Regions from separate parts of the Brevibacillus ruminantium genome, predicted to be linked through region 3. Evidence: riboswitches for the same ligand, from Rfam matches in the RefSeq annotation. Region 3 holds a riboswitch; each other region holds the start of a gene.
The links. Region 3 has a riboswitch for S-adenosylmethionine ahead of NDK47_RS05355 (2,3-diketo-5-methylthiopentyl-1-phosphate enolase). Riboswitches for the same ligand answer to the same signal wherever they lie in the genome.
Positions count from the first base shown of each region.

Region 1: linked by a shared signal. The riboswitch ahead of NDK47_RS02345 (sugar ABC transporter substrate-binding protein) and the one ahead of NDK47_RS05355 (2,3-diketo-5-methylthiopentyl-1-phosphate enolase) in region 3 are both predicted to bind S-adenosylmethionine.
Region 2: linked by a shared signal. The riboswitch ahead of NDK47_RS02975 (methionine ABC transporter ATP-binding protein) and the one ahead of NDK47_RS05355 (2,3-diketo-5-methylthiopentyl-1-phosphate enolase) in region 3 are both predicted to bind S-adenosylmethionine.

Region 1 is NZ_CP098755.1:437,983-440,180, reverse strand. It holds gene NDK47_RS02345 (sugar ABC transporter substrate-binding protein) at 14-1,039, opposite strand; SAM riboswitch class I at 1,168-1,288, opposite strand; gene NDK47_RS02340 (S-layer homology domain-containing protein) at 1,362-2,198, opposite strand, start outside.
Region 2 is NZ_CP098755.1:570,607-572,804, reverse strand. It holds gene NDK47_RS02980 (methionine ABC transporter permease) at 1-234, opposite strand, end outside; gene NDK47_RS02975 (methionine ABC transporter ATP-binding protein) at 238-1,251, opposite strand; SAM riboswitch class I at 1,335-1,452, opposite strand; gene NDK47_RS02970 (Ger(x)C family spore germination protein) at 1,544-2,198, opposite strand, start outside.
Region 3 is NZ_CP098755.1:1,105,876-1,108,073, reverse strand. It holds gene NDK47_RS05365 (anti-sigma factor) at 1-381, opposite strand, end outside; gene NDK47_RS05360 (sigma-70 family RNA polymerase sigma factor) at 356-877, opposite strand; SAM riboswitch class I at 1,126-1,224, shown strand; gene NDK47_RS05355 (2,3-diketo-5-methylthiopentyl-1-phosphate enolase) at 1,386-2,198, shown strand, end outside.

The sequences.
Region 1 (2,198 bases), 670 kb from region 3:
ATTTATGCGTACATCACTTGCCCCACTCTTTTACGTACTCGGAAAGATCGGCCATCGTAATTTTCTTGTCTGTCGGCAAATCCTCGCGTTGAACCAGCACCGGGTTCAGCTTCACGTTGTCGGGCACTTGCTCGCCTTTGATTTTCTGGAAGACGGTTTGCGCCTGAATGCGTCCAATGTTGCCCGGGTCTACGGCTGCAGTGGCGACCCAGGAGGCAGCCGGGTCCTGAATGAATTGCAGGTCCTCATCGCTCAAATCAATCGAGTAGACTTTGATCTCGGTGCGTCCAGCCTGTTGAATCGCACGAGTCGCTCCTTTGGCGAACTCATCCCAGGACGCCCATACAGCAGTGATATCCCCTTTGTTCGGGTATTTCTTCAGGATCGCTTCCATTTGAGATTGTGTGTCCAGCGCTGTGTTGTTGGTGGCACTTCCGAAAGCAGCCACTTCCTTGATGTCCGAGTATTTCTTCAGGAAGCCTTCATAGGTAATTTGACGTTTTTCCATTGGAGCAAAGCCCGCTACCCAGATTTTCACGATGCTTCCTTTACCGCCGTTATCGGCTGCCAGCTTCTCCAGGCTCAGCTCAGCCAGCTTCTGGTCATCCTGCTCGACGACCGGCACGCCCGGCAGTTTGATATCGGTGTCAAACAGCACCAGCGGAATGTTTTGTTTGACGGCCTTCTCGGCACCCTGCTGCAGGGCTTCGGCCGTACCGTGGTCAATCAGAATGCCGTCAAATTGCTGATTGACTGCCGCATCCAGATTGGAAGCCATTTTCACGAGATCTGTATCTGCATTGAAGACGGACAACTCTCCGCCATTCTTCTCTACTTCGGCTTTCACACCGGCGATGTACTGGGCTGAGAAGGTACCGACGTTTTGCCGCATGATGAGAGCAATACGCTTGGGCTTCTCCCCGGAACCGCTGCCTCCTCCGCTATTTCCTGTGGAAGCGCTGTTGCCGCCACCGCAAGCCGTCAGCATCAGTGACAGAGACAGGACAAGTGCACCAATCACACCAAACTTCTTTTTCATATCGGAAAACCCCCTTTTAAAGATAAAACGATGCGCTTTTCAGTCCTGAAACCGGAACATGAAATCATTTTCTCCCACCAAAAAACCCCTTTCCAAATGAAAGGGGCAGAATTCCAACTAATTCGCACCTCTCATCTGTCAGGTATTTCTACCTGTTGGAGTTAGCACCTTGGCTCGAAAGATCGGTGTCTTTCGCGCTAGGTTGCCGGGCTTCATAGGGCCAGTCCCTCAGCCTTCTCTGGATAAGAGTCATATTCTTGTATCAAAACCTTTTGTATATACAGAATATAATCGCTGTTTTCCCCCCTGTCAACCGGCATTTTTATTTTTGCTGGTATTCGATCTTGGTTACCTGCCAGCCGTAATGATTGGACGAAGCTGGCTCCAACATGTAAGTGACCTGGTAGCTGCCCGTTAACGGATGCTGGTAGCTGCCCTTTGCCCAGAGACGGTTGGGATGGTTTTCATCTTTGTTCAGTGTCAGATTTCCCGCGTAGTCATGAAGCGGAAGCGGCGCAATCTCCTCCAGTGTGCGCTGGGCGCTTCTGCTGAAGAACTGGTCAATCTGCTCCTGATCTCGCTGCTGATAGGCCCGATCGGCTGCCGTCAAAAAGAGATTGGTGATCGCTTTTTGCTTTGCCGCAGTGTCATGGAACTGCTTGGGCGCATCGTTTTTACAGAAATCATAGAGACGTTTCAGAACAACCGCGAACTGGGCACGCGTCATCTGTTTATTCGGCTCAAATGTCTTTTCGCTGACAAAGAGGTTAAAGTCAGCAATCGCGGCCGCGTACGGAGAATCCGTATCGACGTATTTCCGATCTTGCTTCCACTGGTAATAGCCGGAAAAATAAGGCTCTACCTCATCTACTCGAAAGTTGGAGGTCCGCATCTTGTAGGGCGCAAGCACGTGGAAGAGAATCATGCTCGCTTCTTCCCTCGTCAGGGGCTTATGCAAATATTCATCAGACAGCCACCAGTCGCCATTCTTTTTCTGCGGCTGCTTCATGCCGCCGCGTTCGGATAAGTGCAGATAATAAAGCATGCTGTCACCGGGGTCAAAGGAATTGACAAAGCCGGTCTGGACATTCAGCATCACATGCATGTTTGCAGCCAGTTGTTCGGTTTCCTGCTTATAGGAATAACGATGATCGATGTG
Region 2 (2,198 bases), 540 kb from region 3:
AATCAAGAGAATCATCAAAATAATGAAAGGCACGGAACGCAAAACGTTTACGACAAAGGATGATACCGAATAAAACAAGCGGTTTTCCAGCAGTTGTCCTTTGGACGTCAGGAATAGCAGGATTCCCAGCGGAAGTCCGATAATGACCGTGAACAAGGTAGAGAACCCGAGCATGGTCAGTGTGTCAATTGAGCCCTTCCATATTTCTGTCCAATCCACATTTGTAAACGACATGCCCTATATCACCTCCACTTCCAGCCCGCGCTGTCGCAGTGTCTCGATCGCTTTGTTGTTTTGGCCCGAATTCCCGCCCAACTCGACCACGAGCTGACCGTATGGGGTGTCTTTCATCCGTGAGATGGTCCCCTGCAGGATGCTGAATACCGTCCCTGTCTCCTGCATCGTTTCAAAAAGGATCGGCTGGTAGGTTTGCTCGCCCAGGAAGGTCACGCGAAGAATCATCCGTTCGCCCGACGCTTTTTCCAGGGAAACGACTTTACGCAATTCACTGGAGTCCGCTACCTGCTCGACAAACTCCTGTGTCGTCGGATGCTGCGGCTTCAGGAACACTTCCAGAACCTCGCCGGTTTCGACGATATGTCCGCCGTCAATCACACCTACCCGATCACAGATGGAGCGGATCACATGCATCTCGTGGGTGATCAGCACGATGGTCAGTCCCAGTTTTCGGTTGATATCGAGCAAGAGAGCGAGAATAGAGTTGGTTGTCTGCGGGTCGAGAGCTGAGGTCGCCTCGTCGCAGAGCAGCACTTTGGGGTCACTCGCCAGTGCACGGGCGATGCCAACGCGCTGTTTCTGCCCACCCGACAATTGTGACGGATACTTGTCCCGATGCTCACTGAGCCCCACCAGCTCCAGCATTTCCTTAACCTTCTTATCAATTTGGTTTTTGGGCCGCTTCGCCAGTTTTAACGGAAAAGCCACATTCTCCGCTACGGTCGCGGACGACAGGAGGTTAAAATGCTGGAAAATCATCCCAATATGTCTGCGCTGCTCCTGAAGCTTGCCCTCGTCCAGTTTCGTCAGATCGACTCCATCGACGATCACTCTGCCTGATGTCGGGCGCTCCAGCAGATTGATACAGCGGATCAGTGTGCTTTTTCCCGCCCCGGAGTGTCCAATGACCCCGTATATTTCTCCCTTTTTGATCGTAAGGTCGATCCCTCGCAAAGCAGGTATCGCCTTTCCGTTGACCACGTAGTCTTTTTTCAGATCATGCAACTGTATCATCCGCTCACCTCCCGTATAAAATAAAAACCCCTTTTTCCTATACGAAAAAGGGGCTGCACCGTAATATACGATCGCATCCACCCTTCTCATCTGTACAAGATCTACATCTTGTAGGAATTGGCACCGCGCCACCCATCGAATGATCGATGAGCCGGTTGCCGGGCTTCATAGGGCCTTTCCCTCCGCCTCTCTGGATAAGAAGAATATCTACGTTAGATTCAATTAATAGAAATGTACCGTCTTGATACAAATTGGATTATATGCTATCGCGAAATAAAAAGTCAATGAGAATTTAATCCATGACTCCATTGCGGATGACCTCGGCATCTACGTGAAAGCGGAACTCCGCCTCTTGAAAACGTTTTTGCAATTCTTCATGTGAAAGCTTTCCCGCTCCCCGCACTTGAGACCGGTACCTTTCCCCAAAACCAAACGGGTCCACACCCATTTTTTGGATCTTCCGAACGACCTTCTCCAGCTCTTGTTTCAGATTTTCTGAAAGGACCTTGTCGAGTTGCTTTGTCATTTTCGGATTCTCCAGCTTTACTGGTTCCGACATCTCCAGAATGCGGGCCTTCAATTTGATTTTGACGTCAAATATCAGTGGTTTCTGGCTGACAACCTTGATGCTTGCCTTGCTGCTGATGGTGTCAAATACCAGCCGAAAATCCGTTTCTTTGTCTCCACCGGAGTTTGGCTCAAGCTCCAAGCGCTTCCGCGATGTTCTCATCTCATAGGTGGCCGTTCGATAGTTTTCATGTACCAGTTTAATAAAAAAGGCTTCCTTCGGCGGTACCCAATCGACGTACTTATCATCGCGAAACAAGGCCACTCCTTTAATCCCCACGTTTTTTCCCTTTTTCTCAAGAAGGGGAAGGTATGGATCAATGCCCTCGCCAAAATAAGTGCGTATGAATTCATGCAGTGTCGGGGATGGAATTTTATCC
Region 3 (2,198 bases):
GTTGACCAAATCTTTGGAGACACGATAGGTCTCATCGTAGAGGGAGCGGCCAATCCAGAAATTCACGAGCCATGCCGCAATCCCGATCAACAGAGAAATTCCCACCGTATAGGCTGCATTTGAGAGCCTGCTTTTCCACTTCCCCCGGCGGATGATCGCGCGCTGCTTGTCTTCAGGCAAGCTCTCCAACAAGGATTTGTCACTTCCTTTTTCCAAGGGTTCTTCCTCTCCGAGCAGTAGCTCTTCCAATCTCTCGGCATACTCCGGATCATCGGCTAGGCGCTGCCGCAGCTCTGCTTCTTCCTGCGCGCTCAGCTCGCCGCGCAGATACGCCAAGAGCATCTCTTCCCGCTCCCTATTCATCCTGTCCGCATCTGTCATCCTGATTATCCCTCCACCATTTTCGCATCTTCACACGTCCCCGATAGAGGGACCGCTTCACATCCGCTACATCGATCCCGAGGACATCCGAAATTTCCGCATAGCTTAGCTTCCCGGCATAGAGAAGCAGCGACTGCCGCTGTTTTTCCGGCAGCGCATCCAGCGCATCCTGCACAGAGGCAAATGTCTCTTGAAGAACGACCGCAGCCTCCGGACTCGCTGCCCTCTGATCTGCCTGATCGGGAAATGCATCGGTCAAGTATTCCGGCTTTCGCTTTTGCTTGCGATGCCAATCGATAAATGCGTGGTACGCAACCTTGAACAGCCAGGGGCGAACCTTTTCTCCCCGATAGGTATCCAGGTGCTGAAAGGCGCGGAAAAAGGTTTCCTGCGTCAAATCCTCCGCGAGACCGGCATCACCGGTCAGTTTGCGGAGATAGCGGTAAATATCGTTGACATGCAGGCGGTACACCTCCTCCACCCCTGCCTTTCTCATTCCTTCACACCCTTTCTCCTGATACCACGCTCGATTCTGCAAAAAGTTTCAGGTGTCCTTCCCATTTTTTCTTCTGAATTCTTCTGCCGGCTAAGGTAACTGTCTTGCCTCGCGATTCTGGCTACTGAGAAAGAGTCTATCCTGCTCGCCTCCTCATCTCTGCCCGACCAATTGCAGGGTTGACTGAAGATTACGAACGTCTTATGATTAGGGATATCGCTAGACTAATCACATAAAAACACATATCACTCTTATCGTGAGCTGGCTGAGGGACTGGCCCTATGATGCCCGGCAACCGGCGCTTTCCATTTTGGCAGGCGAAACGGTGCTAATTCCAACGGTGAGAGTCGTACTCCGCGATAAACGTCGGGTTGTTTCGACTCTGAACCGAGAGATGAGAGGAGACGAAAACGTTACCGAACGAACGCCTCCCCTCGCGAAGGGGAGGCTTTTTACGTGTTCTCCACATGGTAGTCAGTAATGCAGTGAAGAAAAGGAGGGTTTCTCAATGAGTGAGCCGCGCATCCTCGTTACCTATCTGACGCAGGCCAAAGACCTGCAAAAAAAGGCGGAAGCCATCGCTGTCGGCATGACCGTCGGCAGTTGGACTGATCTGCCCGCAGCCAAACAGGAAGAACTGAAGCCCTATCTGGGAGAAGCAGTCAGCTCCCAGGTGCTGGAGACTGCAGAAAATGGCGAGAGCCGCGGTCTGATTACCGTCAGCTACCCGCTCCGTAACTTTACGGCAGATATTCCTTCCTTGTTGACCGGCATCTTCGGCAAATTATCCATGGACGGCAAAATCAAGCTGGTCGATATCGATTTCCCGGACTCGCTTCTCTCTTCTTTTCCCGGACCAAAATACGGCATCAGCGGTCTGCGTGAGCGACTTGGCATTCACGATCGCCCCCTGCTGATGAGCATTTTCAAGTCCTGCCTGGGATTGCCGTTTGACGATTTGAAAACACAGTTTCGCGCCCAGGCACTCGGCGGGGTCGATCTGGTCAAGGATGACGAGATTTTTTTTGCAGACGACCGCGCACCTTTTCTGGAGCGCATTCGTGCCTTTAAACAAATTGCCCGGGAAACGGAGGCGGAAACAGGCAAAGCTGTTCTGTACGCAGCCAATCTCACCGGTCCAATTCACGACCTGAATGAACGTGCCAAGCGCGCTGTTGACGCAGGAGCGGACTGCCTGCTGTTCAACGTGCTCGCTTTTGGCTACGACGCGCTTCACCGTCTTGCCGCAGATCCGGACATCCAGGTGCCAATCATGGCGCATCCCGCGTTGGCAGGCGCATTTTACCCCTCGCCCGATTAC